Regions from separate parts of the Streptomyces sp. NPDC048612 genome, predicted to be linked through region 1. Evidence: riboswitches for the same ligand, from Rfam matches in the RefSeq annotation. Region 1 holds a riboswitch; the other holds the start of a gene.
What was found. Region 1 has a riboswitch for ZMP and ZTP ahead of glyA (serine hydroxymethyltransferase). Riboswitches for the same ligand answer to the same signal wherever they lie in the genome.

Region 1 (4,203 bases):
CGCCCCCGGGGGCGCCGGGCGGGCCGCGGCCGATGCGGTGCTGCGGGAGGCCGGGGCGGTGGTTCCCGTACTGCTGCCCGGGGAGGTGCCGGCCGTCGCCGTCACCCGTCATGCGGTGCTCCGCGAGGTCCTGGCGCACCCCGAAGTCGCCAAGAACGCCTGCCACTTCACGGCGCTGCACGACGGCACGGTGCCGCCCGGCTGGCCGCTCACCACCTTCGCCACCGTCGACGGGATGACCACGGCCGACGGCGCGGACCACCGGCGGCTGCGCGGCCTGGTGACCCAGGTGTTCACGGCGCGGCGGGTGGCGGCCCTGCGGCCCCGGGTGGTGGAGCTGACCGCCGGGCTGCTGGACGGGCTGCCGGGCACCGCAGCGGCGGACGGCACGGTGGAGCTGCGCCGGCACTTCGCCTATCCGCTGCCGATGGGCGTGATCTGCGAACTGCTGGGCGTGGACGCCGGGTTGCGGGACCGGCTGCACGAGCTGTCGAACGTGATCGTGGGCACCACCGGTACGGCGGCCGAGGTGCAGGCGGCCAACCGGGAGATCACCGGCGTCCTCGGGCAGGTCGCCGAGGCCCGGCGGGCGGACCCCGGGGACGATCTGACCAGTGCGCTGATCGCCGCCCAGGAGGAGGACGGCGACCGGCTGAGCGCACGGGAGCTGGTCGGCACCCTGCTGCTGATGATCATCGCCGGGCACGAGACCACCCTCAATCTGATCACCAACGCGGTGCGGGCCCTGTGCACCGACCGCGCGCAACTGGAGCTGGTCCGGGCCGGGCGGGCGACCTGGGACGACGTGGTCGAGGAGACGCTGCGGCACGACAGCCCGGTCGCCCATTTCCCGTTCCGCTATCCGGTCCGGGACCTGGAGCTGGGCGGTACGGTCGTGCCGCGCGGCACCCCGATGTTGGCCTCCTACTCCGCGGCCGGGCGGGACCCGGAGGCGTACGGGCCCGACGCGGACCGGTTCGACGTCACCCGGCGGCCCGCCGCCCGGCACCTCTCCTTCGGCCACGGGCCGCACTACTGCCTGGGCGCGCCGCTGGCCCGGCTGGAGGCGACGGTCGCCCTGGAGGCGCTCTTCACCCGCTATCCGGCGCTGGACCTCGCCGTCCCGGACGCGGAGCTGCCGCCCCACCAGAGCTTCATCGGCAACAGCACCGGCGTGCTGCCGGTCCGGCTCACCGGCTGACCCCGGGCGCGAGGGCGCGGGGAGCCGGTGAGCGGGTGAGCCGGTCGGCCGGCCAGCCGGTCACCCGCTCGGCCTGCGGGCCGGTGAGCCTGCGGCTTCCCGCGGTCAGGCGGTCGGCAGACCCGGCGCCGGGTAGCCGGCCATCAGCTCCGCGACCTCGCCGCGGATCACCGTCAGGGCGTCCTCGTCGCCCTTCGCCGCGGCCCGGACGCTGCGGTCGATCCAGTCGGCGACCAGCGGCATCTGCTCCGTGCCCAGTCCGCGGGAGGTGAGGGACGGGGTGCCGATGCGGATGCCGGAGGGGTCGAAGGGCTTGCGGGGGTCGAAGGGGACGGTGTTGTAGTTGACGACGATGCCGGCCCGGTCCAGGGCCTTCGCCGCGACCTTGCCCGGGACGTCCTGGGAGGTCAGGTCGATCAGCACCAGGTGGTTGTCGGTGCCGCCGGAGACCAGGTCGTAGCCGCGGGCCAGCAGCGCCTCGGCGAGCGCCTTGGCGTTGGCGACGACGGCGTGCGCGTAGTCCCGGAAGGACGGGGCGGCCGCCTCGCGCAGCGCGACCGCGATGGCGGCGGTGGTGTGGTTGTGCGGGCCGCCCTGGAGGCCGGGGAAGACGGCCTTGTCGACGGCCTTGGCGTGGCTCGCCCGGGACATCAGCATCGCGCCGCGCGGGCCGCGCAGGGTCTTGTGGGTGGTGGTGGAGATGACGTCGGCGTGCGGCACGGGCGACGGGTGGGCGCCGCCCGCGATCAAGCCGGCGATGTGCGCGATGTCCGCGACGAGTACCGCGCCGACCTCCCGTGCGATCTCGCCGAAGGCGGCGAAGTCGATGGTGCGGGGGACGGCGGTACCGCCACAGAAGATGATCTTCGGCTGTTCCTTGCGGGCGAGGTCGCGCACCTCGTCGAAGTCGATCAGCGCGCTGTCCGGGCGTACGCCGTACTGCACCCCGCGGAACCACGTACCGGTCGCCGAGACGCCCCAGCCGTGGGTGAGGTGGCCGCCCATCGGGAGCGCCATGCCCAGCACGGTGTCGCCGGGCTCGGCGAAGGCGAGGTAGGCGGCGAGGTTGGCGGGCGAGCCGGAGTACGGCTGGACGTTGGCGTGCTCCACGCCGAAGACGGCCTTGGCGCGCTCGACGGCCAGCGTCTCGACGCGGTCGATGTTCTGCTGGCCTTCGTAGTAGCGACGGCCCGCGTACCCCTCGCTGTACTTGTTCTGGAGGACGGTGCCGGTGGCTTCCAGAACGGCGGCGGAGACGTAGTTCTCGCTGGGGATCAGTCGCAGCGTGTCGGACTGGAGCTGCTCCTCGGCGCCGACCAGCGCGGCCAGTTCGGGGTCGGCGGCGCTCAGCGCGGGATGGGAAAGGGGCAGTGACATGGCGTCCTCCGGGGCGGTCGATCGGTGTTTCCGGTCGTGGTCCCGGGGTGCCCAGGCGGGGCGGCACCTCGTGATGGTTGCCGCGCACCGCTTCCTCGAGGTCGCTTCCCCGTACGCCAGTCGCGATGCGCACCGCAGAGTCTAGGACACCCGCGGGGCCCTGTCCGGCGGATCTTCGCAGGCCGGGCGGTCCGGGCGGGCGCAACAATGGAGGGGGACGCGGCAGGGTCCGCGCCCCGCACGGCCTACCGAACGGAGCCACCGGTGACGTCCACGGAACGCTATATCGCCGCCGCCGAAGCCCACAGCGCGCACAACTACCACCCGCTGCCCGTCGTCGTGGCCACCGCCGAGGGTGCCTGGGTGACGGATGTGACCGGCCGCCGCTACCTGGACATGCTCGCCGGGTACTCCGCGCTGAACTTCGGGCACGGCAACCGCCGGCTGCTCGACGCGGCCAGGGCCCAGCTGGAGCGGGTCACGCTCACCTCACGTGCCTTCCACCACGACCGCTTCGGCGACTTCTGCACCCAGTTGGCCGAGCTGTGCGGCATGGAACTCGTCCTCCCGATGAACACCGGCGCCGAGGCGGTCGAGACGGCGGTGAAGACGGCCCGTAAGTGGGGCTACCAGGTCAAGGGCGTCCCGGACGGCCGGGCGAAGATCATCGTCGCGGACCACAACTTCCACGGCCGGACGACCACCATCGTCTCCTTCTCCACCGACCCCGAGGCGCGCGCCGGCTTCGGCCCGTACACCCCCGGCTTCGAGATCGTCCCGTACGGCGACCTGGCCGCGCTGGAGGCGGCCGTCGACGCCGACACCGTCGCCGTCCTCCTGGAGCCGGTCCAGGGCGAGGCGGGCGTGCTGGTGCCGCCGCCGGGCTACCTGCCGGGCGTGCGGGAGCTGACCCGCAGCCGGAACGTGCTGTTCATCGCCGACGAGATCCAGTCCGGGCTGGGCCGCACCGGCCGGACCTTCGCCTGTGAGCACGAGGACGTGGTGCCCGACATGTACGTGCTGGGCAAGGCGCTGGGCGGCGGCGTGGTGCCGGTGTCGGCGGTGGTGTCGTCCCGTGAGGTGCTCGGGGTGTACGCGCCCGGCGAGCACGGCTCGACGTTCGGCGGGAACCCGCTCGCCTGCGCGGTGGCGCTGGAGGTCATCGCGATGCTGCGGACCGGCGAGTTCCAGCAGCAGGCCCTGGAACTGGGCGAGCATCTGCACAGCGAGCTGGGGCAGCTGCTGGCCGGCGGCGCGGTGGACGCGGTACGCGGCCGCGGCCTGTGGGCCGGCGTGGACATCAACCCGTCACGCGGCACGGGCCGGCAGATCTCCGAGCAGCTGCTGGCCCGCGGGGTGCTGGTCAAGGACACCCACGGCTCGACGATCCGGCTCGCGCCCCCGCTGGTCATCAGCAAGGAGGACCTGGACTGGGGGCTGGGGCAGTTGCGGGGGGTGCTGGAGGGGTGAGGCGGGCGGTGCGGGCGGCCCGTCGTCCGCAGGTCCGGCTCCGCACCTGACCGCCCCGACAAGTCCCCCTTGCGCCCCTCGATCGGCCTGCTGGTAGCGTCGCGCTCTTCGCCGGTGTCGGCCGCGCGGAGTCCCCTGACAGGTCCCGGAATGTC
Region 2 (4,203 bases), on a different contig from region 1:
TCTGGTGTCCACGCTGCTGGCCCCGTTCGGCTCCCACGCCATCAACCTCGCGGCGATCACTGCCGCCATCTGCACCGGCCCCGAGTCGCACCGCGACCCGCGGCGGCGCTATGTGGCCGGTGTCTCCTGCGGCGCGTTCTACCTCCTCATCGGGGCCTTCGGCTCCACGCTGGTGGTCCTCTTCGCCGGACTGCCCAAGGAACTGGTGGCGGCGGTCGCCGGAGTGGCCCTGCTCGGCGCGCTGGCCGGCGGCCTGACCGGCGCGGTCAAGGAGGAGAAGGACCGCGAGGCGGCCCTGATCACCTTCCTCGCCACCGCCTCCGGCGTCACCCTCTTCGGCATCGGATCGGCCTTCTGGGGACTGCTGTTCGGTGTCATCGCGCACTTCGTCCTGACCCGGCGCCGTACGGCCGCGGAAGCCGCCAAGTGACCCCGGCCGGCCGCGGGCCGGCGGCGGCCAGGAGCTGACTGACCGGCGCCCGGCCGGGCCGCCGGGCACCTCGGCGTGTCCGGCGGCCCGGCCGGGCGGTTCCCGCGGCGGTGTGCGCGCGCCGCGGCCCCGGGGCGCCGGAAGGGCCCCGGGCGCCGGCCGGTTCAGGCCTCTCCGGACCGGTTCAGGCGTCGAGGCGGGCGGGGCGGGCCGCCGGGACGACCGGCTTCCTCGGGGGCAGGACGTCGGGCGCACGGTGCGGCCGCAGGGCCGTGAGGGCGATCTCCGTCTCCTCCATCAGCGCACGGTAGGAGACCAGGCGCTGCCACTCGGGGTCGGCGACCCCGGGCACCGTGGCGGCGCGCTCGGTCCACTGCTTCACCAGCCCGGCGAACACCGGTGTCTGCCTGATGACCTCCGCGGTGATCCACCGTGGCATCTGCCCGGGGCGGGGGAGGGACGTCTGTCCGTGACCTGCGACGGTGCCGGAAGAGGGGACGCTCATGGCCGTAGAAACGATTCTTCGACGCTGGGGTCACTGCGTACTTTCGCAGCCGGCCGTACTTCCGCCCGGCAGGCAGGGACGCCTCTCCATCGAATATCACCCTATGCAGTGATCTATAGCCGGGAACCAGTCCAATCCGGACGACGGGCCGTTGTCGCAGTCATGGAACCGAGGGAGTTGTGGGAGCGCCACGCGGTACTCGCACAGGCGTTTTGCAGCAGCGATGACGAGGTCCGCCGTACGCAGGGGCTCCTCGACGAGGCCGAGGCGCGCCGTTCGCGGACCCTCGCCGCCTTCGCCGTGACCGTGGGCAGCGACGCGGTGGTGGCGGACCTGCTCGGCCTGGACGAACGCGAAGTGCGGCTGGCCCGGCGCACGGTGGGCAAGGACGATGCCCGCGCGGTCGCCAAGAGCCTGCTCTCCCAGCCCGCTTCCGAGCAGCCCGCCGCCCCGCAGCCGGCCCCCGCGGAGCAGCCCGTGCCACAACAGCCCGTGCCCCCACCCTCCGCGCCGCAGCCCGCGCAGGAGGCCACCCCGCAGCCGGCCGCCCCGGCTCCCGCGCCGCCCTCGCAGGCGGGCCCGGCGGCCGCCCCCCAGCCCACCGAACCGGCCTGGGCACCGGCCCTCGACGCCGTCCTGATGAGCAGCTGGCACAGCGGCGTGGACCTCACCGCCCTGGCCCATGAACTCGGCCTCGACGTACGGCTCCTGGTGGCCCGCGCACAACAGCTGTCTGCCGAGAGCCGCACGGTGCACGCCCGCTCGTCGGACCGCACCGGACGGCACCGCCGGATGGTCAACCTCCCGCCCACGCCCCAGCCGGAGGCCTCCCCGCCGGTCTGGCGCGAGCGACCGCCGCAGTACCCACGGGAGCACTACGAGCAGGAGCCCTGGAAGCAGCAGCCGTACCAGAACTACGCCGCGCAGCAGGAGTACCAGGAGTACCAGGACTACCGGGGCTACGAGGAACAGCAGCAGTACCAGCCGCCGGCCCAGCCCATGTGGGACGCCAATGCCATCACCGCCGCCCAGCACGACTGGGACGGCATCCTCAGCCAGTGGGAGGCCTCCGCCGCGCCCCAGCCGCCGCTTTCCGCACCCGGCCAGGGAGGGGCGGGCGGCTGACGGGGTGCCGCCGGGCGCCGGGGCGTCCGGGCCGTCGCGGCGGCCCGGCCCGCCGGGTGGCAGCCGTGGCCGATGTGCCCCTGGGCGGCCCGTGCGGCGTCGAATAGGGTGGGCGCCGAGCCGTGACTGGCGCTTGGGTGGAGTACCACCGGGGAGCGGCTCGGCCCTCCATGGTCCGTGCCGCGCGCCTGGGCGATCTCCCGCGACGCTCAGGAGCAGCCCATGTCCCCCGAAGCCCGCCTCATGGACGGCCGCGGCCTCGCCCGCGACCTCGTCGGCCAGGCCGCCCGGCGCGCGGCGGAACTCACCGGACGGACCGGCTCGGCCCCGTGTCTGGCGACCGTACTCGTGGGCGACGACCCCGCCTCGGTGACCTATGTCCGGATGAAGCGCAACCGCTGTGCGCAGGCCGGAATCCTCTCCCGGCATGTCGCGCTGCCCGCCGCCACCACGACCGCGGAGCTGGTCGACACCCTCACCGCGCTGTCGCAGGACCCCGCCGTGCACGGCATCCTGCTCCAGCACCCGGCCGGGCCGCACATCGACGAGCGCGCCGCGTTCGAGGCGATCGCGCCCGAGAAGGACGTCGACGGGGTCACCGGCCACTCGTTCGCCGCGATGAGTTTCGGCCGGGACGGCTTCGCCTCCTGCACGCCCGGCGGCATCCTCCGGCTGCTGGATCACTACGAGGTCGGCCTGGCGGGCAGGCGTGCCGTCGTGGTCGGCCGCAGCGCGATCCTCGGCAGGCCCGTGGGGATGCTGCTGCTCGGCCGCGACGCCACCGTCACCTACTGCCACTCCCGCACCACCGATCTGGCCTCGGTCACCAGGGAGGCCGATGTCCTGATCGCCGCCGTCGGACGGCCCCGGTTCCTGGGCGCCGAACACCTCAAGGCCGGGGCCGTGGTCGTGGACGCCGGTTCCAACCCGGGCAACGTCGGGGACGTGGACTTCGAGGCGGCACGCACCCGCGCCGCCCTGATCACCCCGGTCCCCGGCGGCGTCGGCCCGATGACCATCGCCACCCTGCTCACCCAGACCGTCGACGCCGCGGCCGCCCAGCTGACCGGGGGCTGACCGCGGCGCCGGCGTCAGTTCAGCGTCCGCAGCATCGAGGCGTCGAACGGCACGAGGGCGTCGGTGCGGCCCTCGAAGATCTTGGCGGCCCACTCCGGGTCGCCGAGAAGCGCCCGCCCGATGGCGACGAGGTCGAACTCGTCCCGCTCCAGCCGGTCCAGCAGACCGTCGATACCGGCGACACCGGCCTGTTCGCCCTGGAACGTCCCGAGGAACTCGGCGTCGAGACCGACCGAGCCGACGGTGAGGGTCGGCCGGCCGGTGAGCTTCTTGACCCAGCCCGCGAGGTTGAGGTCCGAGCCCTCGAATTCGGGCAGCCAGTAGCGGCGCGTCGAGCAGTGGAACGCGGTGACACCGGCCTCCGCCAACGGGGCCACGATCGCCTGGAGTTCCTCCGGCGACTCGGCCAGACGGGCCTGGTAGTGGTGCATCTTCCACTGGGACATCCGGAAGAGGATCGGGAAGTCGGGAGCGACCGCCGCCCGGCAGGCCGCGACGATCTCGGCGGCGAAGCGTGCGCGGGCGGCGGGGCTGCCGCCGTAGGCGTCGGTGCGCCGGTTGGTGCCCGACCACAGGAACTGGTCGATCAAGTAGCCGTGGGCGCCGTGCAGTTCGATCCCGTCGAAGCCGAGCCGCTCGGCGGCGGCCGCGGCCTCGGCGAACGCCGCGATGACGTCGTCGAGATCCCGCTGGGTCATGGCGTGCCCGGACGGGCTGTCGTCGAGGGCGATCCCGGACGGGCCGGACGGCGGGGCGTCGGGGAACGGCGGGGCGCCCGCCTTCCTGGCCATGCCGACGTGCCACAGCTGCGGCATGATCGTCCCGCCCGCCGCATGCACCGCGGCCACGACGCGGCCCCAGCCGTCGAGCGCGTCGGTGCCGTGGAAGCGGGGGACGGCGCCGCTGGTGCCGGCGGCGGGGTGCCGGACGTAGGTGCCCTCCGTGATGATCAGGCCGACGCCGCCGGCGGCGCGGCGCGCGTAGTAGTCCGCGACCTCGGGGCCGGGGACACCGCCCGGCGAGAACTCGCGGGTCATCGGGGCCATGGCGATCCGGTTCGGCACCG

Region 2: another riboswitch for ZMP and ZTP. It lies ahead of ACGFN2_RS07450 (tetrahydrofolate dehydrogenase/cyclohydrolase catalytic domain-containing protein); the one in region 1 lies ahead of glyA (serine hydroxymethyltransferase).

Annotation. Positions count from the first base shown of each region.
Region 1 is NZ_JBICVV010000004.1:204,685-208,887, forward strand. Features, by position in the region: gene ACGFN2_RS09625 (cytochrome P450) at 1-1,201, shown strand, start outside; gene glyA (serine hydroxymethyltransferase) at 1,307-2,578, opposite strand; ZMP/ZTP riboswitch at 2,621-2,712, opposite strand; gene rocD (ornithine--oxo-acid transaminase) at 2,843-4,048, shown strand; gene ACGFN2_RS09640 (hypothetical protein) at 4,199-4,203, shown strand, end outside.
Region 2 is NZ_JBICVV010000003.1:319,611-323,813, reverse strand. Features, by position in the region: gene ACGFN2_RS07465 (benzoate/H(+) symporter BenE family transporter) at 1-430, shown strand, start outside; gene ACGFN2_RS07460 (hypothetical protein) at 615-935, opposite strand; gene ACGFN2_RS07455 (hypothetical protein) at 1,098-2,060, shown strand; ZMP/ZTP riboswitch at 2,173-2,261, shown strand; gene ACGFN2_RS07450 (tetrahydrofolate dehydrogenase/cyclohydrolase catalytic domain-containing protein) at 2,283-3,137, shown strand; gene ACGFN2_RS07445 (NADH:flavin oxidoreductase) at 3,152-4,203, opposite strand, start outside.